Regions from separate parts of the Planococcus sp. TJ-201 genome, predicted to be linked through region 2. Evidence: riboswitches for the same ligand, from Rfam matches in the RefSeq annotation. Region 2 holds a riboswitch; each other region holds the start of a gene.
What was found. A riboswitch is a leader RNA that binds a small molecule or an ion and turns the genes downstream of it on or off. The one in region 2 is predicted to bind lysine.
Positions count from the first base shown of each region.

Region 1: it holds a riboswitch for lysine, as region 2 does, so the genes downstream of both, AC4EG4_RS08175 (aspartate kinase) here and dapA (4-hydroxy-tetrahydrodipicolinate synthase) in region 2, are expected to answer to the same signal.
Region 3: it holds a riboswitch for lysine, as region 2 does, so the genes downstream of both, AC4EG4_RS15535 (Na+/H+ antiporter NhaC family protein) here and dapA (4-hydroxy-tetrahydrodipicolinate synthase) in region 2, are expected to answer to the same signal.

Region 1 covers NZ_JBZDOG010000002.1:491,080-496,635, forward strand. The annotation lists gene sdhA (succinate dehydrogenase flavoprotein subunit) at 1-150, opposite strand, end outside; gene AC4EG4_RS08170 (succinate dehydrogenase cytochrome b558 subunit) at 196-807, opposite strand; gene AC4EG4_RS08175 (aspartate kinase) at 1,200-2,426, opposite strand; lysine riboswitch at 2,567-2,741, opposite strand; gene uvrC (excinuclease ABC subunit UvrC) at 2,779-4,575, opposite strand; gene trxA (thioredoxin) at 4,632-4,946, opposite strand; gene AC4EG4_RS08190 (electron transfer flavoprotein subunit alpha/FixB family protein) at 5,248-5,556, opposite strand, start outside.
Region 2 covers NZ_JBZDOG010000003.1:348,529-354,084, forward strand. The annotation lists gene AC4EG4_RS10075 (GGDEF domain-containing protein) at 1-842, shown strand, start outside; gene AC4EG4_RS10080 (STAS domain-containing protein) at 965-1,804, shown strand; gene dapA (4-hydroxy-tetrahydrodipicolinate synthase) at 1,856-2,746, opposite strand; lysine riboswitch at 2,875-3,053, opposite strand; gene AC4EG4_RS10090 (SAM-dependent methyltransferase) at 3,160-3,771, shown strand; gene ypfJ (KPN_02809 family neutral zinc metallopeptidase) at 3,829-4,671, shown strand; gene AC4EG4_RS10100 (TraB/GumN family protein) at 4,805-5,556, shown strand, end outside.
Region 3 covers NZ_JBZDOG010000006.1:162,847-168,402, reverse strand. The annotation lists gene AC4EG4_RS15540 (sodium-dependent transporter) at 1-734, opposite strand, end outside; gene AC4EG4_RS15535 (Na+/H+ antiporter NhaC family protein) at 928-2,502, opposite strand; lysine riboswitch at 2,612-2,793, opposite strand; gene AC4EG4_RS15530 (bifunctional metallophosphatase/5'-nucleotidase) at 2,865-4,208, opposite strand; gene AC4EG4_RS15525 (sulfite exporter TauE/SafE family protein) at 4,221-5,048, opposite strand; gene AC4EG4_RS15520 (DUF72 domain-containing protein) at 5,048-5,556, opposite strand, start outside.

The DNA of each region.
Region 1 (5,556 bases), on a different contig from region 2:
GTTAATCCCGCCTTGTGCACAAACTGAGTGGGATCGTTTAACGGGCACGATTGAAAATAAATCGACGGGAGAACCTGCCTCTGCAACTTTAATTGCGGCCATCAAGCCAGCAAGGCCACCACCGACGATAGAAATTTTGCCCTTCGCCATGTTAGTATTCACTCCTCTTTTAGTTCACCAATGATTGAATCATTCTTAAACGAATGCAAACAATGCTCTCATACCAATAATCGATAGTACAACAAATACTAGAAGCGTGAAATAAGTTGCATTACGCTGTGCTGCTTGGGATTGTGTGATTCCCCATGTTACAAGGAATGACCAAATTCCGTTCGCAAAGTGGAAAACTGCGGCCAATACACCCACGATGTAGAATGCCAGCATAAATGGATTGTCTAAAATGTTTGCCATCATGTTGAAATCGGCTTCATCTGCACCGATTGCAACCTGGAATCTTGTTTCAAATACGTGCCAAGCGATGAAGACTACCAGGAAGACCCCTGTATAGCGCTGTGCAACAAATAGCATGTTGCGCAAATAGCTGTAGTGTCCAGGATTGTTCTTCGAAGTAAACGCTATGTATAGCCCGTAAAACGCGTGATACATAAGCGGCAAGTAGATGACAAAGATCTCCAAGAAAATAACGAATGGAAGATTAGCCATAAAGTGAGAGGCTGTATTGAATGACTCTACCCCTTGCGTAGCAAAATGGTTGATGATTAAGTGCTGCGTTAAGAATAAACCGATAGGAATGATCCCCAACAATGAGTGCAGCCTGCGCATTAAAAATTCACGATTGTTATTCAAAATTTTACCCCCCTCAAAACATTGATTGGCAGCGTCCAGAGCAGACAGTATATTACGAAAGCACCTGAAGCCGCACACCATCATGATACAATAATATGACATATTTATTGTACTCCCCCCCTTTGGGAGCGTCAAGGCAACGAAACTCATTCAAACAGATAGTTACCAAGCATTTTAAGCCTATTAGATGGTCTCTTCGCAACAAAACACGGAGAAATGTAACCGTTTTAATCGAATTGCACAAAAAAGCGATTCTCTAATTGAGAATCGCTTTTTCACTCTATTCTGGCCAATTCTACTGCTGTCGGTATTATTGCAATATTGCCATTGAGAATTTGAACGTTTTGTGAATATTTTCACGAACAGTTATTTCAAGAGCAATCGCCTCTGACTTATTTCACTTCTACCTCAGACAATTCATATGCCTCGTGCAACGCATTCGCAGATTTTTTCATATCCACTTCCGGCACAACCACTGAAATTTTGATTTCGGACGTACTGACCATTTTTACAGGGATTTCTTTTCTTCTCAAGATATCAAACATCCGTGCAGCAACCCCTGGATTTGAAACCATTCCAGAGCCGACAATCGATACTTTCGACAAGCCCACTTCAATGGTTACGGATAAAAAGCCAATTTCTTCTTGGGCTTCAGTCAGGACGCGCTGTGTTTCATCCAAGCTTTCCTGGCTAATGGAGAAAGAAACAGATGGTGGAAATTCATCGCTGATGCTTTGAACGATGATATCCACATCAATTTGATTTTCTGCCAGTTTCGTGAAAATATTAGCCAGCGATCCGTTAAACGGTTTTTTATAAGTCACAGTTACACGCGCAATACCTGGTTCAAATGCAACGCCTCTGACGATTAAGTTTTTCTCCACTGTAATCACCTCTTGTATAATTGTGCCAGGCTCATCGGAATAACTTGCTCTGACGGATAATGGTACGTGATTGTTTTTTGCAAACTCAACTGCCCTTGGGTGCAGGACACCCGCTCCAAGATTGGCAAGCTCCAGCATTTCATCATACGAAATTTGTTCCAATTTGCGCGCGCCTGTTACAAAACGCGGATCCGATGTATAGACTCCATCGACGTCGGTATAAATTTCGCATTTCTCTGCCTTTAATGCTGCTGCCAGTGCTACTGCCGTTGTGTCCGATCCTCCGCGACCAAGTGTCGTGATGTTGCCAATTTTATCGACTCCTTGAAAACCGGCGACCACACAAAAATAGCCGCTCTCCAACACGCGCTCAAGCCGTTCTGTATGAATATGTTCAATTCGGGCATTGCGCGGCACAGATTCGGTTTCGATCCCTGCCTGCCAGCCGGTAAAGGACAGCGCTTCATGGCCTAACTTTTTAAAAGCCATTGCCAACAAGGAAATGGTTACTTGCTCACCGGTAGCGAGCAGCATATCCATTTCACGTTTAGGCGGCTCAGAAGAAATTTCTCCGGCCAGACCAAGCAAAGTATCAGTTGTTTTGCCCATTGCTGAAACGACAATCACGACACGCTTGCCTTTTTCTTTTTCGCGGATGACCCGTTCAGCCACTCCAATGATTTTTTCTGGAGTCGCAACGGACGTCCCTCCAAATTTCATAACGATCGTTTCCATTCTATTCACTCCCACATTTAATATGTGGCCCTCAAAATGGCTGGCAGTAAGGCCATTAAAGCAGCACCACCAGACACAAAAAGAGGCAGCTTACCGCAACCGCGGCAAACTACCTCTTTTATCATGCACGAAAAACGTCCATGTGAGATAGCCCTCCAGAGATTGACTCTGACAGCTCTGCACCTCTTAAGTGCAGAACCAGCATGCGTTTTAGCAGCAACACGCACACTTCGGCGACCGCCCCTTTCAGCATCCATCTCAGATTCTGCAAATCTCCGAATGCTTACTATTGACGTTCGCGCCTCTATCATCACTTTTCCAAGTGATCTAAATATTCTCTTACGATAGCACGTTATGACTCACTTGGCAACGTATCCTCTGCAAAATGCTGTTCGATGGACAACGCCAATGCTTCCGGCATGCCCGCCTGTTTGATTTCTTCTACAGAAGCTTCTTTGATCTTTTTAACCGAGCCGAAATGCTTCAGCAGCTGCTGTTTGCGCTTCGGCCCGACCCCTTCAAGTCCATCAAGTGCCGACTGAATCGAATTTTTGCCGCGCAATTGACGGTGGAACGTGATGACAAATCGGTGAACTTCATCCTGAATGCGCTGCATCAGATAAAATGCTTCACTTGTCCGCTTGAGCGGCACGACTTCAACCGGATTGCCATACAATAATTGCGAAGTTTGGTGCTTGTCATCTTTCGCAAGGCCGGCAATTGGAATGGATAGCCCAAGTTCATCTTCTAAAATCTCCCGCGCCGATGACATCTGTCCTTTTCCTCCGTCAATAACGATAAGGTCCGGCAGCGGCAATCCATCTTTCAATACACGCGAATAGCGGCGGCGAATAACTTCTCGCATGGCCGCATAATCATCGGGTTTTGACCCAGAACGCGTTTTATACTTGCGGTAATCTTTTTTGGAAGGCTTGCCGTCAATAAACGTAATCATCGCAGACACGGCATCTGCTCCCTGAATATGTGAATTATCAAATGCCTCAATGCGCAGCGGCGTCTGGATGTTCATCGCATCGCCAAGTTCCTGGCAGGCGCCAATTGTTCGTTCTTCTTGGCGCTCCAGCAGCTGGAACTTTTCTTTGATGGCAATTTCAGCATTTTTCTTCGCCAGCGCCACCAAATCTTTTTTCTTCCCACGCTGAGGCACGAGAACCCGAACTCCGAGCCATTCTTTCAGCATCTCTGGATCGTCTGCTTCCGGAAGCAGGATTTCGTTGGGTTTGACGTGATTGGGCTTTTCATAAAACTGTCCGAGATACGTCAAAAACTCTTCTTCAGGATCCCGGTATAACGGAAATAGCGAGACGTCGCGCTCAATCAACTTGCCTTGGCGCACAAAAAAGACTTGAACGCACATCCACCCTTTGTCGACAGCGTAGCCAAAAACATCGCGATTGGTAAAATCGTTCATTGCCATTTTCTGCTTTTCCATAACGGTTTCGATCATGGAGATTTGGTCGCGGTATTCTTTTGCCCGCTCAAATTCCAGATTTTCTGCAGCTTCCGACATTTTTGTCACCAATTCGTGTTTGACTTCACGGAATCCGCCATTTAAAAACTTGCTGATGCCATCGATCAATTCCTGGTAAGTCTCTTTCTCAATCGGCTTGACACACGGTGCCAGACATTGCCCTAAATGGTAATACAGGCAAACCCGGTCCGGCATGGTGTGGCATTTCCGCAAGGGATACAGACGGTCCAGCAGTTTTTTTGTTTCAGCTGCTGCATAGGCATTTGGATAAGGACCAAAATACTTCCCTTTGTCCTTTTTAACCTGACGGGTAGTGATCAGCTTGGGATGGCGCTCCCCTGTGATTTTAAGGTACGGGTAGCTTTTATCATCTTTAAGCATGATATTGTATTTGGGATCGTATTTTTTGATCAAATTCAATTCAAGAATTAATGCTTCTTTGTCAGAAGATGTAACGATGTACTCAAAATCCTCGATTTCATTAACCAAGCGCTGTGTTTTGGTATCGTGGCTGCCGGTAAAATACGAGCGTACACGGTTTTTGAGAACTTTTGCCTTCCCGACATAAATGACGGTATTTTGGCGGTCTTTCATCAAATAACAACCTGGTTGATCAGGCAGTATTGCCAATTTATGCTGAATCAATTCGTTAGCCATTTTATCTCACCCTATTAAAAAACCGGGCGCCATCACTGGACCCGGTTAAGAATTAATTATGCGTGTTTTTCAACCATTTCAGCTAATGCTTCTTTTGGTCTGAATCCTACTACTTTATCGACAGTCTCTCCGTCTTTTAATAGTAACAAAGTCGGGATGGACATGATGCCGTAATTTCCAGCTGTTTCCTGGTTTTGGTCCACATCAACTTTTACGATTTTAACTTTGTCGCTCATTTCAGCATCCAATTCTTCAAGGACTGGAGCGATCATTTTACATGGTCCGCACCAAGTTGCCCAAAAATCTACTAATACGAGTCCTTCTGATACTTCTTGTGAAAAATTCTGATCTGTTCCGTGTACGATTGTCATGAATAATTCCTCCTTGTGGTTAAACCAAACTATATACAGAGTATAGCACGCGTGAAAAACACTAGCTATTTTTTTGCCTACTCTTCCAATACCCGTCAACTAGCAGGTTTAAACGAGATTTATTCCGCTTTGCATTTCGGCGTTTTGGGACCCATACAGGACGAGGCCATGACAAAATACAAGCAAATACAGGATTAGGCAAGCATGCGTAAAACCACAAATCAAAAACAGGTGAAGAAAAATACAACATTTTTCTTCACCTGTTCCAATTGTAAACTTCAGCAATCTGCCAAATAGCAGATTACATCACTTTCTTGAATTCTTCTGTCAACATCGGAATCACTTCGAACAAGTCCCCAACGATTCCGTAATCTGCTACTTTAAAGATATTGGCTTCTGGATCTTTGTTGATCGCAACAATTACTTTCGAGTTGGACATGCCAGCCATGTGCTGGATTGCTCCAGAAATACCGGCTGCGATGTACAGGTCAGGCGTAACTACTTTGCCTGTCTGGCCAATCTGCAGCGAGTAGTCGCAATAATCTGCGTCGCAAGCTCCGCGCGATGCACCAACGGCTCCACCTAAAAGGCTTGCTAGTTCCTGCAGCGA
Region 2 (5,556 bases):
CAGGGACTGCGAGTCCAAAGCACATGCACGATTTGCTGACAATGGCTTCCCGTGTTTACTTTCAAACGTATTTCACTCCTTCCATTAAAATGCATGGCACGGTAATTGAAATGTTTTTAAATTTGAAAAGCGAAGCGGGGCACTTGCCTGTCTTGATGAATACGACAGAGCTAAATGGCTTTTACGAATGCGCCTTGATGCAAATGAGTGTCCGTGACGAATACGAAAAATCATTGCTGCAGGCCAAGCGCGATGCTGAAAAAATAAATCGTGAGACAGCGGAAGCCTATGGCAAACTTCAAACTTTGATGGAAAAAGTAGAGTTCAAGCAACAGGAACTGATAGACCTTAACTTAAAGCTCCAGCAATTAGCGATTACAGATCAATTAACGGCGTTGAAAAACCGTCGGTATTTGGAGGGGAAGCTCAAAGAACTTCTGGAACAGGCAAAAAATGGCGGGCAGTTTGCACTTTTAATACTGGATATTGATCATTTTAAAAAGGTCAATGATACGTATGGCCATCAAACAGGTGATGCCGTGCTGCAGGAATTGGCTTGGCGTCTGGAAGAAGAGATTGGGGATTCCGGTATTGTAGTACGCCTTGGGGGTGAGGAATTTGTGGTGGTCATGCCTGACACTGGAATTAAAGAAGGCTTGGCCATAGGCAATGCTTTATGCACCCAGCTGGCATCAGCTGTCTGGCAGCACGTTCCTATTACGGTGAGCATTGGAGTCGCAGCCTATGAGCCCGGAGACAAAGTAGAGAGTCTGCTGTCCCGAGCGGATGCTTTTCTTTATAAAGCCAAAGCGAATGGCCGTAATTGCGTAGTTGGAAATTGATGAAGTCCGTTGTTGAACATCCGCCTTTGAGGCGGTTTTTTTTTACGCAATAAATCGATTACAATCTGCTGTTCAACGGCTATAATAAAAGAATAAAATAATTTCGCCTTTTGGAGGTCGCAATGAAAAACAACAATCAGTTGATAGGTGAACGGGTATTGGCGGATAAAGAGCTGATTGCCCAATTGATCCACGAAGAATCACTCAAGGATGTTCCAAGGGAGCAACTTCAAATAAATCAAGCATTTCTGGATGTGGTCAATAAAGTTCGAGTCGATTTTGTGGCCTTGATTGGAGAGTCAATCACGAATAGCTGTGATATGCCACAGGTCTATGCGAATATTCAACAGTGGGGAGAAACAACAGGCAATTTTTTTCTTGAAAACAATATGCTGCTTGAAAATGCACTGGCGGAAACTTCACTTTACCGGAAACATATCGGGATGGTCATCAAGACAGAAGCAATCCGAGAAAAGATGGAATTTCAGGTTCTGTTTGATATCATGGAGCTCTTCCATTCCTTGCTGGACTATGCTGCTTTTTCCTATACACAGGCCTATACAAGTTCGTATCAGCAAAAATTAGAATCGGCCAGAACAGAATTTCTCGAATTGTCGGCACCCGTCGTGCCAGTCAGCGACCAAATCGCCATCTTGCCATTAGTGGGAAGCATTGAAATCGATCGGGCCCGCTACATTTTGGAGAAGACATTGCTGTCTGCCAATCAGTTAAAAATCAATGTGCTGATCCTAGACCTCTCAGGAGTGATACGGGTAGACTCGATGGTTGCTGAGCAAATCATCAAAATTATTCAGTCATTAAAGTTGGTTGGCGTACGTTCAGTTCTAACTGGAATCCGACCTGAAATCGCCAGAACTCTGACAGAAATCGGTGTTGATTTAAAGGATTTGGAAATCGGCGGCAGTTTGAAACGCGTCCTGGACCAGTTGAAAATTAGTTAACAGAAGAAAAAACGCTGAAGCTTAGGGGCCTCAGCGTTTTTTATAGTGAATTTAGTTAGTGACTCCTTCTGAATGAAGATTAGGCAAAGATTTTCGCAATGCTGAAGTTTCTTCTTCAGTCAGGGGAATCATTGGCAAGCGAACGCCGCCTGCTTGTACACCGTTTATGTTAAGTGCTGCTTTGACTGGGGATGGATTTGGTGCGGCGAACAATGCTTTCATTGTTGGCAGCAGGCGTCTATGGATGGCGGCTGCTGTTTTCACATCGCCCGTTTTAAAACTGGTAATCATGTCCTGCATATCGTTTCCGATTATGTGTGCAGCAACCGATACGATGCCAGTTCCACCAATAGACAGCATCGGCAATGTTAGGCTGTCATCACCGCTGTAAACAGAAAAATCTGGCGGTGTTTGTTCGATAATTTCTGCAGCTGCTTCCAAGTCGCCACTTGCTTCTTTAACCGAAACGATGTTGTCGATCTTGGACAGGCGAATAATTGTCTCTGGAGACATATTGACGACACTGCGCCCCGGGATGTTATACAGCATGACCGGCAGGCTGGTCGATCGGGCGATTGCCTCAAAATGCTGGAACATGCCTTCCTGCGAAGGTTTGTTGTAATAAGGAGTGACCAGCATAATGCCGTCAACCCCTGCTTCTTCCGCTTGTCTCGTCAATGAAATGGACGCGCGCGTATTGTTGGAGCCCGTTCCGGCAATGACCGGAATCCGTCCAGCAACTGTATTGACGGTGAACTGGAACAACTCCGCTTTTTCATCTGTTGACAAAGTTGGCGATTCACCTGTTGTTCCTGCGACGACCAGACCGTCTGAACCGTTTGCTATCAAATGCTCTATTAGTTTCTGTGTTGCCGGAAAATCGACTTCTCCATGTTGATCGAACGGCGTCACCATTGCTGTAATTACTTGGCCAAAATTCATAAAAAACACACCCTTTTCTAATTTTTTTCAAAGCTTAGAGGTGGGGGAGCCAGTCAGGAGGGAACAAAAAAGCAGCAACGAGGGGTCCCGTTGCTGCAGTAGAAACAATGATTGCCATTCGTTTCTGTGCATCAGATAGCCCTCCATATAGTCTCCTATATGACAGTCCTGCATTTATTAAATGCAGACCCAGCGAACAGAAACATGAGATTTCCGCCACTTCGGCAAATCCCCCTTTCGGCAAACGTCAATGGATCTCATCGTCCTCGTTTTGCGTACTGATGGTTTTTGCGCCTCTATCCTACTCCATAAAAACTGGAGCAAGAAATATTTAATTAGCTGTACTATAACAAATTCCCTTGTCAATTGCAAGATAGAGAACGTAAAATCTTATGAAGAAGGGGTGATCTGGGATGAATGAACAGGCTTATGAACGCCTGCTGAACATTGCGACAGCGGGAAATCAGCAAGGCTTCACGGATTCACTGCACCACAACCGCTATGAGCCAACTTCGTACGAGCTGCTGGATGAACTCTTTCAGCATTATACCTTATTGCCCGGAGATCGGCTGGTGGACGTAGGTTGCGGAAAGGGCCGCCTGAACTTTTATATTCATCATCTGTTCGGAGCGGAAAGCATAGGCATTGAAATGAATCCTGCATTTTACGAAGAGGCTTTAAACAATAAGGAGGAATATTTTAAAAAACATAAAGGGTCAGAGGATTGTATCCAGTTCTATAACGGCTTGGCGCAAGACTACCCGATTGAAGCGCGCGATAATAAGTTTTATTTTTTTAATCCATTTTCGGTACAACTGTTCATTCCTTTTATCAATAAAGTTTTGCGTTCAGCCGAAGCCGATCCGCGAACGATAGAGATCATCTTATTTTTTGCTTCTCAAGACTACAGCGACTTTCTTGAAACCAGTACAGCTTTTCAATTGGTGGAGGAAATTTCACTGCCGGGTTCTCATAAGGATCTGCGTGAACGTTTTTTGATTTACCGGCTGCCCGAAATGGATTAGAAGCAGCCCGGTAATGGGTATGCTTAAAGTAAAACAATTGTGAAACGAGGAACCTGTATGAAGTGGAAGGGCAGAGCGAGAAGCAGAAATGTAGAAGACCGAAGAGGAAAAGGCGGCGCGATGGTTGCGGGAGGCGGCATCGGCGGCATTCTGATTGTGCTGCTAGTGGCTTTTTTAGGCGGTGATCCTGGGGTTATTCTCGACCAAATGAGCGGCTCTGGGACTCCTTCCAGTCAGCCGTATGAAGCAACTGAGGAAGAAGAGGAGCTGGCTGAATTTGTATCAGTCGTCCTGGCAGATACCGAACAAGTCTGGACACAAGTATTTGAAGAAGAAGGCATGGAATATATCGAACCGACACTGGTGATTTACAGCGGAAGCGTTGAGTCTGCATGCGGTACGGCCGGTGCATCTGTAGGCCCTTTTTATTGTCCAGCTGACTACAAACTGTATATTGACTTGAGTTTCTACGATGAACTTCAGAATCAGTTCCAGGCGCCAGGTGATTTTGCTATGGCTTATGTAGTGGCGCATGAAGTTGGCCATCATGTTCAAAATTTGCTTGGCGTCATGGAAGAAGTGCAGCCGCTCCACAATCAGTTAAGTGAAGAAGAGTACAATAAAGTGCAGGTTCGTCTGGAACTTCAAGCTGATTATTTATCGGGTGTCTGGGCGCATCACGCACAGGGCATGGGCTATTTGGAAGAAGGCGACCTGGAAGAAGCGTTGACAGCGGCAAGTGCTGTCGGAGACGATACGATCCAGCAGCGTTCGCGCGGTTACGTCGTACCGGAAAGTTTTACCCACGGCAGTTCGGAACAACGCAAAAGCTGGTTTTACAAAGGCTTCGAAGCCGGCAACTTGAAAGAAGGAGACACTTTCAATGCGACTGATTTGTGACCACCGCCTGTTCCGGAAAATAGAATTCAAAGAGCGCGGCATTGATATTTTCGCCGTTGTGATTCATTATAAAGAATAGACAGTCTTTTCATATGGTATGAAAAGAAATCCAGTTCTATAAAGGAAGTACAACATGATCGATGACAATATTACACGCATAACGTATGGTGAAAAAGAATTGATTTTGATTGGTACAGCCCACGTTTCAAAAGTCAGTGCAGAACAAGTCAAAGTGGTCATTGAAGCCGAACAGCCAGATTCCGTGTGCATCGAATTGGATGCGCAGCGCTATGAGTCGGTGACGCAAGGCAGCAAGTGGAAGGAAACGGATATTTTCAAAGTAATCAAAGACAAAAAATCCAGTCTTCTGTTGATGAACTTGGCCATTTCTTCGTTCCAAAATCGTCTGGCCGACCAATTTGGCATCAAGCCCGGACAGGAAATGATCCAAGGAATTGCTTCAGCTAAAGAAAGCGGTGCCGAACTCGTGTTGGCCGACCGCAACATCCAAGTGACATTTTCACGCATTTGGGGAAATATAGGCTTTATGGGCAAAGCCCAGCTGCTGACTTCGGTATTCTTCAGCATCTTCAGTAAAGAAACGATTTCAGAAGAAGACTTGGAAAAAATGAAATCACAGGATACCTTAAATGCGGTCATGAACGATTTCACTCAGTCTTTCCCAAAACTGAAAACACCGCTTATTGACGAACGTGATCAATACTTGGCCCAAAAAATCAAAGAAGCACCAGGCAAGAAAATTGTCGCAGTTTTGGGTGCTGCGCATATCCCTGGAATCATTAAAGAAGTTCACAACGAACACGACTTGGAAGAGTTATCAAAAGTACCGCCTAAATCAAAATGGCCAAAAATCATTGGTTGGGC
Region 3 (5,556 bases), on a different contig from region 2:
TAACTCGAGTACGTGATCATGATTGCGAATGCTACAGACAAACTGAAGAATATATGCCCGTAAGCTGCAACCCATACCGATGGATCGAGGATGGCATCAAAATCCGGCTGGAAAAACGCCTCTAACCCTACCAATGCTCCGTCCAATGTTACTGCGCGAACAACGACTGCGAAGAAAATAATTACCAAAGTCGGAATGAAAATCCGGTTGGCCATTTCAATGCCTTTTTTAACCCCTGCCAGCAAGATCCCTAACGTGATGATCCATACTAAAGCAAGTGGGATAAATACGCCCCATACAATTCCACCAGTTTGTCCTGGTTGAACTGTCAACTGCAAAAAGTCATTGAATAAGAAGTCCTGCGTATCTGTGCCCCATGCCTGGTTGAAAGAAAATATAGTATAGCGCATTGCCCAGGCGATGATAACGGCATAGTACACAGATATGATGAAGGACACGAATACGGCCCACCATCCAAGCCATTCTAATTTTTTGCCGCCCATTCTAAAGAACGATAACGGTGCAGAGCCGCGATATTTATGCCCAATCGTAAATTCCAGTATTAAGATTGGAATTCCTGCAGTTAATAATGCGAACAGGTATGGTATGAAGAATGCACCTCCACCATTTTCATACGCAACATATGGAAAACGCCAAATGTTACCCAAACCTACCGCAGAGCCGACAGCTGCCATAATAAAACCGGCACGTGTACCCCATTGCGAACGTTCCATTTCTCTTCCCCCTTTGTATCCCATTTTATTTACATAAAAATAGGAATTTTGTTTGTTTTCAGATTATTAATTAATCTAAAAATAGTATACCGAGAGGGTCTCACAAAGTAAAGATGAAATCGCAATATATTTCAAAAAAACTATTGCCGCAAAAGTAAATAGGCAGAGAATTAGCTTCTCTGCCCACTTTCTATTATGCATTTTGTTGTTTTTCAATAATAGTTGTACGTTGTGACCAGACAATGAAAAGTATAGCAAGAACCGCTAGGACGACGCCTAGGGAGATCCACAATGAACCGGTAAACCCTATGACAATATACCCTATCGCAGCAATTCCGGCTGCTGTCAACGCATATGGAATTTGCGTTAAGACATGATCCATATGATTGCTCCCAGCTCCTGTGGAAGACAAAATCGTCGTATCGGAAATCGGTGAACAATGATCTCCGAATACTGCTCCTGCCAATACAGCTGATAAAGCAGGCAGCAGCAAGGATGGATCCGCTTCGATCATAATGGTGCCTGCAATCGGCAACAGGATACCAAACGACCCCCACGATGTCCCGGTAGAAAATGCCATAATGCCCGCTAATACAAACAAGAGAACTGGCAAAACGGCTGTTGGTACATTGCCTTCAGAAACAACATTTGCCAAGTAAGCTCCTGTTTCCAATGATCCGATCAAAGAAGTCAGCGACCAAGCAAAAATCAAAATCATTACAGCACCCATCATGGATTTGATGCCTGCCCATATGCCTTTGCCAATCCATCCAGCATTGGCTGTTTTGTTTTTATTGATTTGAAGTGCGTAAAGAACAATGGAGGTCAGTGCACCTAAAACACCACCTACAAGCAGTGAAGCCGGTACATCGGTGTTTTCAAAAATCAACCAGATATCGAAGACTTGTCCGGCATTTTGGAAACCGGTCCAAATCATCGCACCTACCGTACCGACAATCAACAGCAAGATTGGAAGCAGCAAGTCTCGAACACGTCCATGTGAATGTGAAGGAAACTCTTCTTTCATTTCACCTGGAATTGTTTTATCCGGATCGAAAAGCTGTCCTTTCGAAATTGCCAACACTTCGTGTTTTTTCATTTCACCAAAGTCGACGTCGCGAACAGCGACAAAAAAGACGATGGCCAGTGATGCAACCACATAAAAGTTCATTGGCGCCATCCATAAGAAAGCTTCCAATGCAGAATACTCAACAAAAGTCTGGCCAGCCAGGATCGTGGCGATGATCCCGATAATGGCAGCACCCCAACTTGATACAGGCGATACCACACAAACAGGCGCAGCTGTCGAATCAATAAAGTAAGCAAGTTTAGCACGTGAAACTTTGTAGCGGTCTGTGATTGGGCGTGCTACTTGCCCAACTGTCAAAGCATTGAAATAATCATCGATGAAGATGACTATTCCCAGGGCCACTGTCAGAACTTTAGCACCCCGTCTTGACTTGATGCGCGTTGAAGCCCATTCAGCGAAAGCATGGCTGCCCCCTGACAGGCTGACGAATGCTGTAATAACGCCCAGCAATAAAAGAAAAAGAATGATAAAGACGTTGTAGGCATTAAAGCCGCCATCCCAAAAAATAATTGTAAATGATGCCACAAGCTCCTGCAAGGCTTCGATTGGTGCGAACCATGTCAGAATAACAGCTGCTGCGACAATACCGGTGCCCAATGACAACAACACACGGCGCGTTAACAGCACCATGACAATTGCGATAATCGGCGGCAAAATCGAGAAAATCGTGTTCTCCATAAAAACTCCTCCTTATTTTTTGATGGGTGAAAATGAGAAAAAAAAAGGCCGACCTCTCCAGTTGGATAAGTCAGCCTTCTACAATTCGTCTGTGCGTTAAAACGTCAAACAACCCTGTAGCTCTCCACTCAAACTTTCGCTTGAATGACAGTGACATTCTTTTTCAGAATGACCCCAATCCATTTCCCGTGACTACAGGAAATGGATTTCGGCAAAACTTCCTTTCAGATGCGTTCAACGCAGTCAAACTCGCGCATCCTACTGATCAGTCTTGCAGCCTCTACCCACCATTATTTATTTCCTTAATAGCATAGCCCAAACTCTTTACAAAATCAACTGCCCGTAAACTCTGAACATTCCTTCTACTTCAACGCTTTGGTGTGGAAATACTGGCTGAAAACATCCCGTAAAAAATCGGGCATAAAGTATGTTTTAGGAGCTCGTTTCAGACTTGGGAAGAAGTAGCCAAACGTCAACATATCCAGTGTCACTAAGCGATACGTTTGGTCGTGCACCGCTAATTGTCCATTCACGTAAAACCGGTGATCGATGAGCTCCATATTCAAATGCAGCATCTTGCCAAACACGACGCCGCGGAATCCCATGCCTTTCAATTCCAGCTGCGGCCAATCCGAGTTTAAGGACTGCAAGTAAATTTCTTTTAACTCTGCACCGCTTAGCTCGACCATGCATGGATTGATTGGGTGAGGAAGCATTTTATGAAAGTCATAGCGTGTCAAGTCGCCTTCAGACATATCTTCCATGAAGATTCCGGCATTGAACAGAGCGCAATCAGCTCCAGCAAATTCCAGCAGTGCATGACCAAACAGATTCCCCAGTTTTGAGTCCTTAAACCATTCGGCTTTTAAAAATTGGGGACTGTGGAACACCAGCTCACCCATTTGTTTTTTTCCTTCTTCAATCAAAAACTCATCAAATCCTGCTTCTGTTTCCTGTAGGCGGGAAGTTTCGATTAACCGGGCAGAGGATTTTGCAAAGGCTTGCTCCACTGTAATATGGCCAATATAAAACCCGAATTTCCCGGCAGCTCCCAATAGCGTATCCCCTTGCCATTTTCCATCATGGAATGTGTGGTGGGTATGCGCACCCAAAACAATATTGATTTGCGGACATAGATCCACTAAAAGCTCATCTTCCTTGATGCCCAGATGCGATAGGCAGACGATCAAGTCTGTCTCATCTTTTATTTCCTCCACTGCTTGAATGATTGATTGTTTTGCATCCGTAATTTGCCACCCAAGCTTCCGATAAAACGGGGTAAACTCAGCGGTTGCTCCTACCAGTCCAATGCGCATTCCATTTTTCGCTTGGATAATATGATAAGGCTTGGCCCAAATCGGTCGGTTGCCGTCCAAATCGAATAAATTCGACACCACCACTTCAAAGTCAGCCTGGACATACAACTCATCCAGCTCTTCTTTTGACAGCGTGATGCCTTCATTATTGCCGATGGTGACTGCATCGTATTCGGCTTCATTTAACAGGAGTACGTTTCCTTTGCCGGCAGTGCCTTCGGTATAAGGATGCGACCGGTCAGCATGGTCACCAATATCTAAAATCAGACAGACATCCCCTTCTTCTTCGTGCCACCTTTTGCGCTCGGCTAAAAAAGACTTGATGCGTGGCCAATTCGCAAAATGGCTATGCAAATCGTTGGTATGATAAATATGGATTGTATGATTCATGAAAACACCTCTTTAAGAACTGAATATTCCTTCGTAAATTGATCGCAGCCCCAGTACCAGAAGCACAATGCGCAAAATCACCACCAACATTTCTGAATCGAGGCGTTTGTTTAATTTGGCTCCAATTTTTGCTCCGAGATATGCACCTGGCACAACCGCGATTGTATAAATCCAAGGTACATGCCCTAAAGCAATATGGGTTGCTGAGTTGATGAGTGCCGACAAAAAAACCATAAACATCGACGTGCCAATGGCCACATGCGGCGGAAACAAAAATAAAAGAATCATTGCAGGAACAATAATTGATCCCCCGCCAATGCCAAAAAGTCCCGACGCAAAGCCCACAAAAAATGTCAGCAGCAAGGCAAACCAAATGGGGTAGCCGTAGATGTATTGTCGATCCTGTGTGTCTGTGAACGTCGTTTTTCGTCCGTTGTCAACAAACCAGTGGACAGCTTTCAAATGATCACGCGTCATTAACAACAAGGATAGGAAGACGAGAAGAATGCCAAAATACAGGTTGAATGAAGGCAAGTCTAAACTTTTATTGACAAAAGCGCCGATCACGGTTCCCGGCGCACTGCCTGCGAAGAAAATAAGAGCACTTTTGTAATCCACTGTCCGAACTTTCATATAAGCCAAAGTGGAAGAAAGGCCAATAAAAACCATCATAATGACGGACAAGCCAACTATTTTCTGAGGAGAGAGTTCGGGGAAAAAGGCAAAGCTGGTGCCCAAAAACAACAAGGCCGGCACCAATATAACTCCTCCTCCAAGCCCTATCAAAGCGCCAACGATTCCGGAAACGACTCCGACAAGCGCCATGACTAAGAAAACCATTAAAATCCACCTTCAAACAAATCCAATTGTTTTGGTGAAAGTCCATCAAATGATAATCCATTCATTTTCTGAAACTCTTTTGCATCCCCTGCTGCATGGCCACCTGAATTATTATTAAAGATAACATAGACCTTGTCAGTAGTGTCAGCCAACGTCTTGACGGCACGGCTGATTTCCCCGAGCTCTTCTTTATTGTAATCATAAAGATAGCGGACTTCCCGCCAGTTTTGTCCGTGTCCAGGATTCAGCCAGCCATGAACGTTTCGCCCGTGAATGCGCAGCAGCACTTTGTCTTTTCTCGAAGAGATGGGAACCAATGGAATCGAGCCATCCCCCGCCTGCGGTTCATCACAAACTGAATGGATTAAGTTGTTGTCCCGAAGAAAATCCACCGTTTTGTCGCTCATATTGCCGGCGTACCAGGATTGATGGCGAAACTCTACTGCCAAGTCAAACTCGGTCAGTCGCCCGGTAATTTCCCGAATTTGGTCGACATTGTCCTTTTGAC